2 linked regions of the Solidesulfovibrio fructosivorans JJ] genome follow. The protein of the gene in region 1 interacts with the protein of each later gene in a pairwise test. Links are inferred from orthologs where the notes say so. Each region holds a gene or a part of one and is shown in the gene's direction. Other genes may lie near its edges. The genes, in order: hflK and ftsH.

Region 1 (7,029 bases):
CGAGGCCGAGCTTGGGGTGCAGCTCGTGCACGGCGCCGCCCTCGCCGACGGCGAAGACCACCTGCCGGTCGCCGATCCACTTGAGGGCGGCGTTGGGGATGACGCACACGTCCTTTTTTTCCTGGACCACGATCTGGCACTGGGTGGTCATTTCCGGACGCAGCCGCATCGACTCCTTGGTGTCCAGGCGCACCAGGGCCTGATAATAGACGATGTTGTCGCGGATTTCCGGCTGGGGGTAGATCTGGTTCACGCTGCCCTTGAAGGTGGTGGCCGGGTAGGCGTCGACCCGAAACTCCACGGGCATGCCGGGTTTGACTTGGCCGACGTCGGTCTCGTCCACGTAGATCCACATTTCCAGGCGCGTGGGGTCGAGCACGGTGATGAGGTTGGCCACCTGCAACCCGGCCACCACGGTCTCGCCGGCCTGGGAGGTGACGAAAGCCACCACCCCGTTGATGGGGCTGACGATGCGGGTGTAGGAAATCTTGGTCTTGATGGAGTCGATGACGGCTTGCGCCTCTTCCTTGGCTTTTTGGGCCTTGAGGCGTTCCTTGTCGAATTCGGTGGTCAGGCGCACCAGGGAGGCCTGTTTGGCCAGGACTTCGTTGTGCCCGACCAGGGCGTCGCGCCGGGCGGCCTCGAGCACGTCGCGGGCGATGAGTTCCTTGTTGAAAAGCTGTTGCTGGCGCTTGTGGTTGCTGGCGGCGTATTCGCTCTTGGCCTCGGACAGGCGCTGTTCGGCCTGGGCCTCGGCGATGCGTTTGGGGTAGACGGCTTCGACCTGCCCCAGTTCGGCGCTGGCGCGTTCGAGCTTGGCTTCGGCCTCGGCCAGGCCGGCGCGCAGTTCCCGGTCGTCGATGACGGCGATGAGCTGCCCTTTGTGCACCTCGTCGCCGACCTTGACGTTCATTTCCTTGATGGTGCCGGTGGCCCGGGCGCCGATTTTGACGATGGCCCCGACCTGGGCCTTGATGATGCCGGTCGCCTCGAGGACCTTGCGCACGTCGCCGATTTTGGCTTCGGCCGTGGCCAGCACGCGGGGCGGTTCGGCTTTCTTGGTGTAGTGTTTCCAGGCGAAAAGCCCGGCCCCGGCGATGACGGCCAGGAGAAAAAGCCACTTGAATATGCGCATGCGTTGTATCCGGGGGGTCGATTTTGCCGTCATAGTGCCCGAAACGGGGGGAAGGGGCAAATCGGGGCGGCGCTTCGAACATCCCGCCGGTCGCGGACGCGCAGAAAAATCAAAACGGCGAGATCTTCTTCCAGAACGACCTCTTGTCCTTGGGCGGCCCGGGCTTGGCCCGGTTCCGCTCCACCTTGCACTCGACCATGGCGAAAAATTCGGTCTTGGCGCCGGAGCAGCCGAGGAAGATTTTCACGTGGTAGCTGTTGTTGTTATACAGGAGAAAGTACTCGAGCATGGTCTTGCCGCCTGGGGCCGGGGCGGTGGAGGCCGGCTGGCCGTATTGGGTCGTGAACTTGGCCACGGCGGCCGGGATGTTGCAGGCCTCGTCCAGGGGCTCGGAGGGCGAAAGGGCGAAGCTGTCCTTGAAGATGCAGCTGTTGTCCAGGATGTTTTTCCCGCCGGCATTGTTCGGCTGGGCGATGTAGGACTTCTTGGAGAGCATGTCGCCAAGGGCCTGGTTGGGGCGGAAATCCTGGGCGGCGGCCGGAATGACGGTCGCCAGGACGAACAAAATAGTCAGCACGGCTTGGCGCATGGTCTCCTCCTTGCCGGTGAGCCTGTGGCCTTTTTCCCTTTTCAGATGCTTTCCCATACACCAAATAGGGAATGATATCCTGAAAAAAAGTCTGACCTTACAAAAGGTAAAAGGTTTAGGAAGGGGAGAGCGCGAGAGGGGAGAACCCTTTGCAAAAGGGTTTCCCCTCTCGCATCGTCTTTCCCTCTCCCCCTAACCGCCAAGCTCGGCGATCCAGCCGGCCACGGGTTCTTCGATGATACGGCGGATTGCCGCCAGACGTTCCGGCGTTTCGGCCTCGAAGCGCAGCACCAGCACCGGCTGGGTGTTGGACGCGCGCAAAAGGCCCCAGCCGTCGGGAAAGGTCAGGCGCACCCCGTCCACGTCGATGACGTCGTAGCGGCCTTTAAAAAAGTCACGCGCCTTTTCCACCACCTTGAACTTGATGGCGTCCGGGCAGTCCATGCGGATTTCCGGCGTGTTGACCGTCTCCGGCCAGTCGGCGAGCATCCGCCCGAGCGGCGCGTCCGAGGCGGCCACGATCTCGGCCAGCCGGGCGGCGGCGTAAATGGCGTCGTCGAAGCCGTAGTAGCGGTCGGCGAAAAACATATGCCCGCTCATCTCGCCGGCAAGGGTGGCATCCGTTTCCTTCATGCGCGACTTGATCAGCGAATGGCCCGTGGCGGCCATGATCGGCTCCCCGCCATGGGCGGCGATATCCTTATAAAGCAGATGGCTGCATTTGACCTCGCCGATGACCGTGGCCCCCGGATGCGTGGCCAGCACCCCCCGGGCATAGATGGCCAGCACCTGGTCGCCGTAGAGCAACTTGCCGGACTCGTCCACCACGCCGATGCGGTCGGCGTCGCCGTCGAGCCCGACCCCGAAATCCGCGCCTTCGGCCACGACCCGCGCCGCCAGGTCGGCCACATTTTCCAGGATCACCGGATCGGGATGGTGGTTGGGAAACCGGCCGTCCGGTTCGCAGTAGAGCGGGATGGCATTGGCCCCGCACTGGCGCAGCACCTCGGCGCAGATGAGCCCGCCGGCTCCGTTGCCGCCGTCGACGACCACCGTCACCGGCCGGGACAGCACCATCTGCTCGGAGACATGCTCGACGTACGACGGTTTGATGTTGTGTTCGCAGACCACGCCCGAACCCTTAGCGAATTCGCCGGCGGCCATGATGTCGTAGATCTCCCGGATGGCGTCGGTATGGATGGTGGTCTCGCCGGACCATATCTTGAAGCCGTTGAACTCCGGCGGGTTGTGGCTGGCCGTGACCATGATGCCGGCCCTGCGGGCCAGGGCCTTGACCCCGTAGTAGAACACCGGGGTCGGCACCATGCCGAGACAGGTCACGTCGATGCCGCAGGCGACGAGCCCGGCGGCCAGGCGGGCCTGGTACTCGGGCGAGGTCAGACGGCAGTCGTGGCCGAGCACGGCGCGCATCTGCCCCCGGCGCGCGAAAAACGTGCCGGCCGCGCGGCCGAGCAGTTCCACCCAGTCCGGGTCGAAATCCACATCCACGATGCCCCGGATGTCGTAGGCCCGGAAAACCCCGGGCGACACTGGCTTCATAGTACCTCCTGGCGCGTTCGGCGAAACGGGGGACACGGCGGGCGTCCCTTGACCTTCCCCCCCATCTCTCCTATGCCGCCTTGAATGAACTGGGATTGGGACAAGCTCACGGAGCAAAAACGCCGTTACGGGTCGCAGATGCCTGACCCGGGCCGCGTCGGCGAGGACCTGGGCAAGAAATTTTCCGCTCTGCGGGAACGGCTCCCCGGCGGGCCGAAAATCGTCATCATTGTCGTGGCGATTTTATGGATCGCCAGCGGCATCTATATCGTCGAACCCGACGAGGCCGGCGTGGTCCAGCGTTTCGGCGCCTATGCCTACACAACCGGTCCCGGACCGCATTATCACTTACCGTTTCCCGTCGAAACCGTAAAGACCCCGAAGGTTTCGCAGGTGCGCCGGGTGGAGATCGGCTTCCGCTCCGTCTACGGCCGCCAGGGCGAATCGTTGCAGAACCGGCGCGTGCCCGAGGAGTCGCTCATGCTCACGGGCGACGAGAACATCGTGGACGTGCAGTTCAGCGTGCAATACCAGATCGGCAACCCCGTGGATTACCTCTTCAAGATCGCCCAGCCCGACGAGACGCTCAAAAGCGCGGCCGAGGCGGCCATGCGCGAGGTCATGGGCAAGGCCAAGATCGACTCCGTTTTGACCTCGGGCAAGCTCAAGGTGCAGGCCGACACCAAGGATCTTCTCCAGTATATGCTCGACCGCTACGATTCCGGCATCGAAGTGACGGCCGTGCAGCTCCAGGACGTGCACCCGCCCCGCGAGGTGGTCGACGCCTTCAAGGACGTGGCCAGCGCCCGCGAGGACAAAAGCCGGCTCATAAACGAGGCCGACGCCTACTCCAACGACATCCTGCCCAAGGCCCGGGGCCGGGCGGCGGGCATCATCAACGAGGCCGCCGCCTACAAGGAACAGACGATCCGCCGGGCCAAGGGCGGCGCGGACCGTTTCGCGGCCCTGCGCGACGCCTACGAAAAGGCCAAGGACGTCACGCGCGAGCGCCTGTATATCGAGACCATGGAAAGCGTTTTCGACAGCCCCGGCGTGGAGAAGATCATTCTCGGCAGCGACGCGGCCGGCAAGGTCCTGCCCTACCTGCCGCTCGGGGCGTTGCCCCAGGCCGGCGGCGCGGCGGCTCGGGCCGCCCAGGCGTCCAAGGCGACGCCCCAACCGGCCCCGGCGGCCAAGGGAGGCCGTCCGTGAAAAATTCCCTGATCATCACCGCCGTGGTGGCCTTTATCGCGCTCTTGGCCGTCTTTCAGACGGTCTACGAGGTGGACCAGACCGAAACGGCCATCGTGCTGCAACTCGGCAAACCGACGGGCGACACCAAGGAGCCCGGGCTGCACGCCAAGATCCCCTTTGTGCAAAACGTGGTCTTTTTCGATGCGAGGCTTCTCCAATACGACGCCAAGGCGGCCGAGGTCCTCACCTTGGACAAGAAAAACCTCGTGGTGGACAACTACGCCCGCTGGCGCATCACCGATCCCCTGCTTTTTTACCGGACGCTTCGCACCGTGGGCCGGGCCCATGCCCGCCTCGACGACATCATCTACGCCGAGGTGCGCGTGGCGCTCGGGCAGTACACCTTGCAGGACGTGGTCTCGGAAAAACGGGCCTCGATCATGGCCGAGGTGACCAAGAAGTCCACGGAGCTGCTCGCGCCCTACGGCATCCAGGTGGTGGACGTGCGCATCAAGCGCACCGACCTGCCGCCGGAAAACGCCCAGGCCATCTACGGCCGCATGCGGGCCGAGCGTGAGCGCCAAGCCAAGCTCTACCGCTCCGAAGGCTACGAGGAGATGGAAAAGATCAAGTCCGCCGCGAACAAGGACCGCACCGTGATTTTGGCCGAAGCCGAGCGTCAGGCCCAGGTGCTGCGCGGCGAGGGCGATGCCGCGGCGACGTCGGTCTGGGCCGAGGCCGTGGGAAAGGACCCGGAGTTCTTCTCCTTCAGCCGCAGTCTGGAGGCCTATCGCAACGGGCTCTCCAAGGACACGCGCCTGGTCTTGACGCCCCAAAGTCCTTTTCTCAAGTATTGGCGGTGACGTCGTCCCGAAAAATACCTGCGTATTTTTTTAAAAAAAATGTGCGGCAAGGGTGTCATCGGCGCCGGGATAACGCGTCCCGATGACAGGCGGGGCGGGCCGTAGCGGTCCGCCCCCGCTCCATGTTTCAATCGCATGACGCCGGTTGCATTCTCTGTGTATTGTGCTACCGGAAAACAAATTGCTTGTATCGTTTATGCCTGCGGACACCGCGCCAGCCTTGCAACCGGGAGGGGTTGCCGGGCAAAACAGCGAACAAGGAGTCCCTGGATGTCTGATGTCTTGCGTCTTGTCTTGTTTGCAGTGCTTTTCGCCTTTTTGTGCATTCAAGCCCATGAGTTGAGTTCCCCGGGAAGTCGCTTGTTGGCCAGAAGCCTTTTTGCCGACACGGCGACAAGGACCATGGACCCGCGCCATCCCGAACCGCTCAAATCCCGCGCTTTGGAGTTTCGGGGACTGACCCCCGTGCCCATGGCATCCGGCGAGTAGCCACGTCGCGCGCCCGCGCGCCCTTGGGGCCCGCCCGCCATCCGCCGGGCAGGCTTGACAAGGCGCGCGCATTTGGCGGAAGGTGCGACGCCTGTGCGCCCGAAGGCACGGGCGTCATGCCGCCGTGCGTCCAATAGCCCGGCAATCCCGCAACACCCGAAGGGGGAGACGATGGTTCTGGAGCTGATCCGGCCCGGCACGAAAATCAATTTTCTCAAGTACCGCAAGCTGGCCTATCTGGTCTCGGCCGCCGTGATCGTGGCCGGTTTCGTGTCCCTGGCCGTCAAGGGCGGACCGCGCTATGGCGTCGATTTCGCCGGCGGCCTGTCCATTCAGGTCCGTTTCGCCAAGGCCATGGACGTGGCCGAACTGACCAAGGCCGCGGACGCGGCCGGGCTTTCCAATGTGGCCGTGCAGCGCTTCGGCCAGGCCGAGGCCAACGAGTACCTCATCCGGGCCTCGGACCAGGACATCAACCAGGAAAACGTGCGAACCGCCGTGGAAACGGCCCTGGGCAAGGCTTTTCCGAACGCGGGACTCGACGTCCAGCGCCTGGAGATGGTCGGCCCCAAGGTCGGCGCGGACCTACGCGGCAAGGCCCTGGAAGCCATCTTTTATTCGGTGCTGCTGATCGCCATTTATATTTCCGGCCGGTTCGAGAAGCGCTGGATGGCGGCGGGCATGATGGCGGCGGGACTTGCCGGCGGCATTTACGTGCTCAAGCTTTTCGGCGCGTCCACGGTGTGGCTGATCGTCGCGGCCATGATCATCACCATGGCCCTGTGCTACGTGCTACGGCTCAAATACGCCCTGGGGGCGGTGGTGGCCGACTTGCACGATGCCCTGATCACCATCGGCCTCTTTTCGCTTCTGGACAAGGAATTCGACCTGACCATCGTGGCGGCGCTTTTGACCATCCTCGGTTATTCGCTCAACGACACCATCATCGTCTACGACCGGATCCGGGAAAAGAACCGCAACGTGGGCAAGACCCTGCCCTTCGAGCAGGTCATCAACATCAGCATCAACGAGACGCTTTCGCGCACCATCCTGACCGCCGGGACCACGCTCATCACCGTGGCCTGCCTGTACTTCTTCGGCGGCGCGGTCATCCACGACTTCGCCCTGGCCATGCTCATCGGCATCCTGGCCGGCACCTATTCCTCGATCTTCGTGGCCAGCCCCATCCTGCTGGATCT
Region 2 (7,166 bases), on another replicon or contig:
CACGATTTCCGAAACGACGCCGGCGCCAACGGTGCGGCCGCCTTCGCGGATGGCGAAGCGCAGGCCCTTTTCCATGGCGATGGGGGCGATCAGTTCCACGTTGAAGGTGGCGTTGTCGCCGGGCATCACCATCTCGACGCCCTCGGCCAGGGTCACGACGCCCGTGATGTCGGTCGTGCGGAAATAGAACTGGGGACGGTAGCCGGTGAAAAACGGGGTGTGGCGGCCGCCCTCTTCCTTGTTGAGAACGTAGACCTCGGCCTTGAACTTGCGGTGCGGCGTGATGGAGCCCGGCTTGGCCAGAACCTGGCCGCGCTCGACCTCGTCGCGCTTGACGCCGCGAAGGAGCACGCCGACGTTGTCGCCGGCCTGGCCCTGGTCGAGGATCTTGCGGAACATCTCGACGCCGGTGCAGGTGGTCTTGACCGTATCCTTGATGCCGATGATCGCCACTTCGTCGCCCACGGTGATGATGCCGCGCTCGACACGGCCGGTGACCACGGTGCCGCGGCCGGAGATGGAGAACACGTCCTCGATGGGCATGAGGAACGGCTTGTCCACGTCGCGCTTGGGCTCGGGGATGTACGCGTCGCAGGCGTCGAGCAGCTCGAAGATCGGCTTGGCGTCCGGGCTGTCCGGGCCTTCGGCCTCAAGGGCCTTCAGGGCCGAACCCTTGATGATCGGAATGTCGTCCCCGGGGAAGCCGTACTTGGTCAAAAGCTCGCGCACTTCGAGTTCGACCAGCTCGAGCAGTTCGGGGTCGTCGACCAGGTCGACCTTGTTCATGAAGACGACGAGCTGGGGCACGCCGACCTGACGGGCGAGCAGGATGTGCTCACGGGTCTGGGGCATGGGGCCGTCGGTTGCGGCCACCACCAGGATGCCGCCGTCCATCTGGGCGGCGCCGGTGATCATGTTCTTGATGTAGTCGGCGTGGCCCGGGCAGTCGACGTGCGCATAGTGGCGCTTGTCGGTCTCATATTCGACGTGGGCCGTGGCGATGGTGATGCCGCGTTCCTTTTCCTCGGGGGCCTTGTCGATCTGGTCGAAGGGGATGTACTCGCCAAACCCCTTGAGGCTGGCCAGGCGCGTGATGGCGGCCGTCAGCGTGGTCTTGCCGTGGTCGATGTGCCCGATGGTGCCGATGTTGACGTGCGGCTTTTTCCGCTCAAATTTCGCCTTGCCCATGTCGTCCCCCTAAGCAGCGGTTTGACTTCGGATTTTTGGGTGAATTCGGATATGGAGCCCACGACCGGATTTGAACCGGTGACCTCTTCCTTACCAAGGAAGTGCTCTACCGACTGAGCTACGTGGGCCTCTATAAAATGCGTAGGACACGGGAGGCATTGGAGCGGGAAACGAGACTCGAACTCGCAACCCTCAGCTTGGAAGGCTGATGCTCTAGCCAATTGAGCTATTCCCGCGTATGTCACACGTAGTACATGCGACAGGGCTTCCTGTCTCCTACAGCATTCGCGCGTTATGGTGGAGGGGGGTGGATTTGAACCACCGAAGGCGTACGCCGACAGATTTACAGTCTGTTCCCTTTGGCCACTCGGGAACCCCTCCGCTCTGGAGCTGGCGATGGGACTCGAACCCGCAACCTGCTGATTACAAATCAGCTGCTCTGCCAGTTGAGCTACGCCAGCGCCCAAGAGGCAATCTGTTAGCTCGGCAAAGCCGGATTGTCAAGTCTTTTTCGTTCGCTCACGGCCACATCCGCTTCAGGCGGACGCGAAGTGGGTTTATTACGCGGGTGCCCCAACCTTGGCAACAACTTTTTTTTAATTTTCCTCATTTTTTTCCGCCCGCCCCGCTCGACCCGTTTTTTGCGCCACGCGTTGCAAAGAAACGCGAATTTCCGTAGAAGCCGTAACGATAAAAACCGAATCTCAACCTACCAGCCATCGAGTCCTCTGTGAAGAACATGGAAAAACATCATCGATTTTCCCTTTGGTACGTGCTCATCGCCATCTGGGGCGTTTTGCTCCTCAACAACTTCATCGTCACCACCTACGGTCCGAAAAACCTGCCCTACTCCGAGTTCCTGAAGAAACTCCAGGCCGGGGACATCACCGAAGTCTCCATCACAGGCGACGTCATCGAAGGAACCATGAAGGTGCCGGACGCCGCGACCAAGGAGCCCAAGGACGAGGAGTTCGTCACCCGCCGGGTCGCCCAGGACCTGTCCAACGAACTGGCCAAGTACAACGTCCATTTCCGGGCCCAGCCCGAATCCACCTTTCTGCGCGACATCCTGTCCTGGATCATCCCCATCATGATCTTCTTCGGCATCTGGTATTTCCTCATGCAGCGCCTGAACCCGGGGGCCGGCGTCATGGCCTTCGGCAAGAACAAGGCCCGCGTCTACGCCGAGAAGGATCTCTCCACCCGCTTCGCCGACGTGGCCGGTTGCGACGAGGCCAAGGCCGAACTCGTGGAGATCGTCGATTACCTGAAGACCCCGGACCGCTTCCGGCGGCTCGGCGGCGAAATGCCCAAGGGCGTGCTGCTCATCGGCCCGCCGGGCACGGGCAAGACGCTGCTTGCCCGGGCCGTGGCCGGCGAGGCCGGGGTGCCGTTTTTTTCCATCTCCGGCTCGGAATTCGTGGAAATGTTCGTGGGCGTTGGCGCGGCCCGGGTCCGCGAGCTGTTCGTCCAGGCCAAGGAAAAGGCCCCATGCATCATCTTCATCGACGAGCTCGACGCCATCGGCAAATCCCGGGCCGGGGCCATCGTCGGGGGACATGACGAGCGGGAGCAGACCCTAAACCAGCTGCTCGTCGAGATGGACGGCTTCGACCCGCGCGTGGGGGTTATCATCATGGCCGCCACCAACCGGCCCGAGACCCTCGATCCGGCGCTTTTGCGGGCCGGGCGCTTCGACCGGCAGGTGCTGGTGGACAAGCCGGACGTGGCCGGACGCGAGGCCATCCTGCGCGTGCACGCGGCCAAGGTCATCCTGGGCCCCGAAGTGGACCTCTCGGTCATCGCCCGCAAGACGCCGGGTTTTTCCGGGGCCGATCTGGCCAACGCCATCAACGAGGCGGCCTTGCTCGCCGCGCGCAAGGACAAGGACGCTGTGGGCATGGCCGACCTGGAAGAGGCCGTGGACCGCATCATGGGCGGCCTGGAAAAGAAAAACCGCGTCATCAATCCCAAGGAAAAACAGGTGGTGGCCTACCACGAGGCCGGCCACGCCGTGGTCGCCACCTTCACGCCCGGGGCCGACGAGGTGCACAAGATTTCCATCGTGCCGCGCGGCATCGGGGCGCTCGGCTGGACGCAGCAACTCCCGACCGAGGACCGCTACCTCATGTCGCAGACGGAGTTGCTCGGCAAAATCGACGTGCTGCTCGGCGGGCGGGGGGCCGAGCGCCTCATCTTCGGCGACATCTCCACCGGGGCGCACAACGACCTGCAACGGGCGACGGACATCGCCCGGGCCATGGTGGCGGAATACGGCATGGGCAGGACCCTCGGTCCGGCCACCTTTCCGCGCCAGAACCGGCCGGTTTTTCTGGGTGCGGAACAGAGCGGGCTGGCCGGACGGGAATATTCCGAAGCCACGGCGGCCAAGCTCGACGCCGAGATCAAGGAGATCCTGGAAGCGTCGCAGGAGCGCGTGGCCGAGCTTTTGGCCGACAAGAAGGAGCTTTTGGAAAACATCGCCCAGACGCTTTTGGAAACGGAAACCATCGACGAGGCGCGGTTCAAGGCCCTGGTGGAGGCGGCCGGAGGAGGCCCCAAGGTGTAGTCCCTTCCTCTCGGACGATGAAAAAGGCGGGCTTTCCTCTCCTTCGGGTTGGGGAAAGCCCGCCTTTCACGTTTTAAGCCGCTTGCGAAGGGCCTGGACAAACCGTCTCCCGCGCGTGCTGGGCCGACAGCGCGGGGACGCGACCGGACGCGGACGGCCCTTACGGCGTTTCCGGCGGCGTCGAGGCTGGCGGCGTCGCGGCCGGCGGATTGCCGGCCTGGGGCGCACCCGATGCCCCCGGTTCCTTGTTTTGCAGCAACATCATTTTTTCGGCACTGCCCACGCTTGAACCAAAGAAATATTGCACGACGGAGGTAAACGCGGCAATCAGGGCGCCAATCAACAGGGCAAGCTGTTCCTTTGCCTGGGGAGTCCCCAGCGGTCCCGAAGGCTCGTACCAATACTGGGCAATAAGAACGCCGAAAAAACCTGCCACGATAAGGATGGACAGCGTCCATTTTGCATAGATATTTATTTTTTTCAGCGATCTAAAGTCTTGCGCATTGATGCTGTCCAATTCGCTTTGCGGCCCGCAGGCGTTCGCTTCCTTCACGACGGCCAGTCGGCTCAGCTGGTGCCTGAAGGCTTCTTCCGCGGCCTTTATCTTGTCGACGTTGGCCGCATCGGAGACGGGCTCGACCAGCTTGTCCAGGTCGCCCGCAACACCGAGAGCTTTGCCCAGGGCCTCCAACCCGGCTTTCCGTAGCGGAGCATTTTGGGCATCGCAAAGGCACGCGGCAAGAACCGGGGATTGGCTTCGAATTTTCTCGGCGATACTTTCACACGTCGCTCCCATAGCGCCTCCTTGGGCCGGCCCAAGCACGGCCCTTGGCGAAACTATGCCACAACACGTATTTGGTGGACAATACCATATTGCGATTATCCGAAGAAAATTCCCCCTCAAAAGACGCAACCGCCGCTTGCGCGTCACCGCTCCCCTGCGCCGGCGCGCACGAACAGCAGGCTGCCCCGGCCGCGACGGACCAGACGCCAGCCGGGATCGGCGGCCAGGGCGGCGATGACCGGATCGTGGATACTTAAAAGAATCACGTCCGGCGGGTAGGCCTCGAGGAAATCACGCCAGCCCGGCCCGGCATTGATGAAACGGAAATAGGCCTCGTGGACCGGACGCGGGTAGACCGTCTCGTAGCGGCCGTCCATGGCCACCTTGACCGCCGGATACTCGTTCCAGGACAACCACTCGCCCCAGTTGAAATGGGCCAGCACGTTGCCGCGCAGGCGACCGTGCTCCCGCAGCCATTCCACCGCCCCCACGGGATAGGAAAAATCCCCCGCTCCCGGCGCGTCGCAGTCCGGGGCGGTGATGCGCCAGGGCGTCGCCAGCACGAAGTTGACGGCAAGCGCCGCCACAAACCCTCCAAGAGCCACGGGCAGCCAGCGATACCGCTTCGCCAGCCTGGAAAGGGCCGGGCCGGCCTCGATCCCCTTGCCGTCGGCGAAAATCGACGGGAGCAGCGCGGCAAAGGCCAGAATGAAAAAAATCTGGTGGCGCAAATGCCCCATGGCCATCCAGGCCGTCACCCCGAGGACCAGCAAGTCCGTCAGGTCGCGGTGGCGGCGTTTGACCAGGAAAAACGCGGTCAACCCGGCCATGCCCAGCAATATCCAGGCGTTAACGGCCAGCCTGCCCAGTCCGATCGCCCGCCAGACCGAGGCCCACTCGGCCACGTCCGGCCGGGGAAGCCGTATGGCCGCGAGCAGATAGGTCCAATAATCGAGCCCGTACGGGTTCACCAGCGTCACCAGGGCGCAGGCGAGTCCGCAGGCGGCCAAAGGGAAAACGCCGCGCCGCCGTTGCAGCGCCCCGGCCGCGTACAGCCCGACCAGCCCGAGCCCGGCCAGAAAGCCGCCGTGGAGATTGGCCCAGACGAGCATCATAAGCGGCAGCCACCCAAGCCGCTTCCACTTCCCGTCCGCGCGAAAGGCCTCCAGCCGCCACAGGAACACGGCGAAGAACAGGTAAGTGAAAATCTGCGCCCGGGCCGGGGCGAACCCGATCACCAGCAGCTCGCCGGCAACGAAGCAGAAAAGACCACTCGTGACGGCATCGGCCCGCCGGACCCGCGAGGCGGCGAAAACGCCCAGGCAGACCCCGGCCGCGGCGAGGTAGCGCAGGGCCTGGATGCCGGCCATGCCGCAGGCGGTCAAAAGCGGATAGTAGACGACCCCGGTCAGCCACTCGTGGTAGACCCACGGGGTCAGCGTCGGGGTGTAGGCAAAGACGTCTTTATAAGGGAAGCCCTGCCGCCAGAAGAGACGGCCGAAGGCGAGGTAGCCCCAGAGGTCGAAGTCGGCGGCGGTGATGGCCAACCTGCCCGCCACCAGCAGCGCCGGCACGGCCACGGCAAGGGCAAGCAGGATTTTCTCCCTGGTGGATCGCGGCGGCATGGGACCTCACTTTCCCGGCCCGGACCGGACCGTTGCTTGATATATCCGGTCCTAGCTTACGGGTCCGTAGTGAGGCAACACGCCGCATCCCGCTCAGGCGGGCTTTCGCCCCTCCACCACCCGGTCATGGCCGGCCAGATCGCGGCGCACGGCCACATCCGCGAAACCGGCCTCGGCCAGGACAGCGGCGGCAGCCGGGCCCTGCTCCCAGCCGATTTCGACGAGCAGCCAGCCGCCCGGGGCCAGCCGGTCAAAGGCGGTTCGCGCCACCACCGGCACGGCCTCGAGCCCGCTTTCGCCGGGCACCAGCGCGCCTTGCGGCTCGAAATCGCGCACCTCGAAGGAACAGGCCCGGTACTCGGCCGCGCTCACGTACGGCGGGTTGGACACGACAAGCCCGTACCCTCCTTGGCGCACCGGCAGGGCGGCAAAATCCGCCTCCACGAAATCGAGCCGGCCGTCCACGCCATGGCGCGCGGCATTGCCCCGGGCAACCGTCAGCGCCCCGGCGCTTCTATCCAAAGCCACGCCGGTTGCGAGGGGCCATTTGACGGCCAGGGTCACGGCCAGACAGCCCGAGCCCGTGCCGAGATCGGCCAGGCTCCCCGGCCCGTCGCCCGGGAACAGCTCCAGAGCGTGCTCGACAATGCCCTCGGTCTCCGGGCGCGGGATGAGGGTGTCGGGCGAGACGGCAAAAGAGAGACCGTAGAATTCGCGCTCGCCGAGCAGATAGGCCACGGGCTCGCCCTGGCCGCGCCGGGCGACAAGGGGCCGGTAGGCGTCCAGTTCGGCCTCGATCAAGGGACGGTCCATGGCCAGAATCAGCCCCAGCCGGTCCAGTCCCAGCGCATGGGCGAGGAGGAGCTGGGCCGAGAGCCGGGGCGCATCCACGCCCTTTTCGGCCAGGTACGATTCCGTTTTTTTGAGGAGTTCGCGGACAGTCATAAGAAGAATACCGTAGGCGGTCGGGGGGAATTGTTGTCGGCCGGCGGCCCTGGGC

What was found.
Region 2: the proteins of hflK (region 1) and ftsH interact in binary tests that used the Escherichia coli proteins (3 or more experiments, as listed by UniProt). The link is inferred for Solidesulfovibrio fructosivorans JJ] from one-to-one orthologs.

Annotation. Positions count from the first base shown.
Region 1 is NZ_AECZ01000046.1:2,302-9,330, reverse strand. What follows is about bases 2,616-5,432. They hold hflK (FtsH protease activity modulator HflK), read left to right. Parts: upstream 2,616-3,368; coding sequence 3,369-4,496; downstream 4,497-5,432. Other genes in these bases: hflC (protease modulator HflC), read left to right, coding at 4,493-5,341; DESFRDRAFT_RS19070 (phosphomannomutase/phosphoglucomutase), read right to left, coding at 2,616-3,284. Also shown: DESFRDRAFT_RS19080 (efflux RND transporter periplasmic adaptor subunit), read right to left, coding at 1-1,135; DESFRDRAFT_RS19075 (hypothetical protein), read right to left, coding at 1,245-1,724; more of DESFRDRAFT_RS19070, read right to left, coding at 1,917-2,615; DESFRDRAFT_RS23170 (hypothetical protein), read left to right, coding at 5,702-5,830; protein translocase subunit SecF, read left to right, coding at 6,002-7,029.
Region 2 is NZ_AECZ01000016.1:103,356-110,521, forward strand. What follows is about bases 1,389-4,342. They hold ftsH (ATP-dependent zinc metalloprotease FtsH), read left to right. Parts: upstream 1,389-1,927; coding sequence 1,928-3,757; downstream 3,758-4,342. Other genes in these bases: DESFRDRAFT_RS12535 (hypothetical protein), read right to left, coding at 3,918-4,342. Outside these bases: tuf (elongation factor Tu), read right to left, coding at 1-1,188; more of DESFRDRAFT_RS12535, read right to left, coding at 4,343-4,553; DESFRDRAFT_RS12540 (hypothetical protein), read right to left, coding at 4,685-6,166; prmC (peptide chain release factor N(5)-glutamine methyltransferase), read right to left, coding at 6,260-7,111. UniProt on the Escherichia coli protein: Acts as a processive, ATP-dependent zinc metallopeptidase for both cytoplasmic and membrane proteins. Plays a role in the quality control of integral membrane proteins.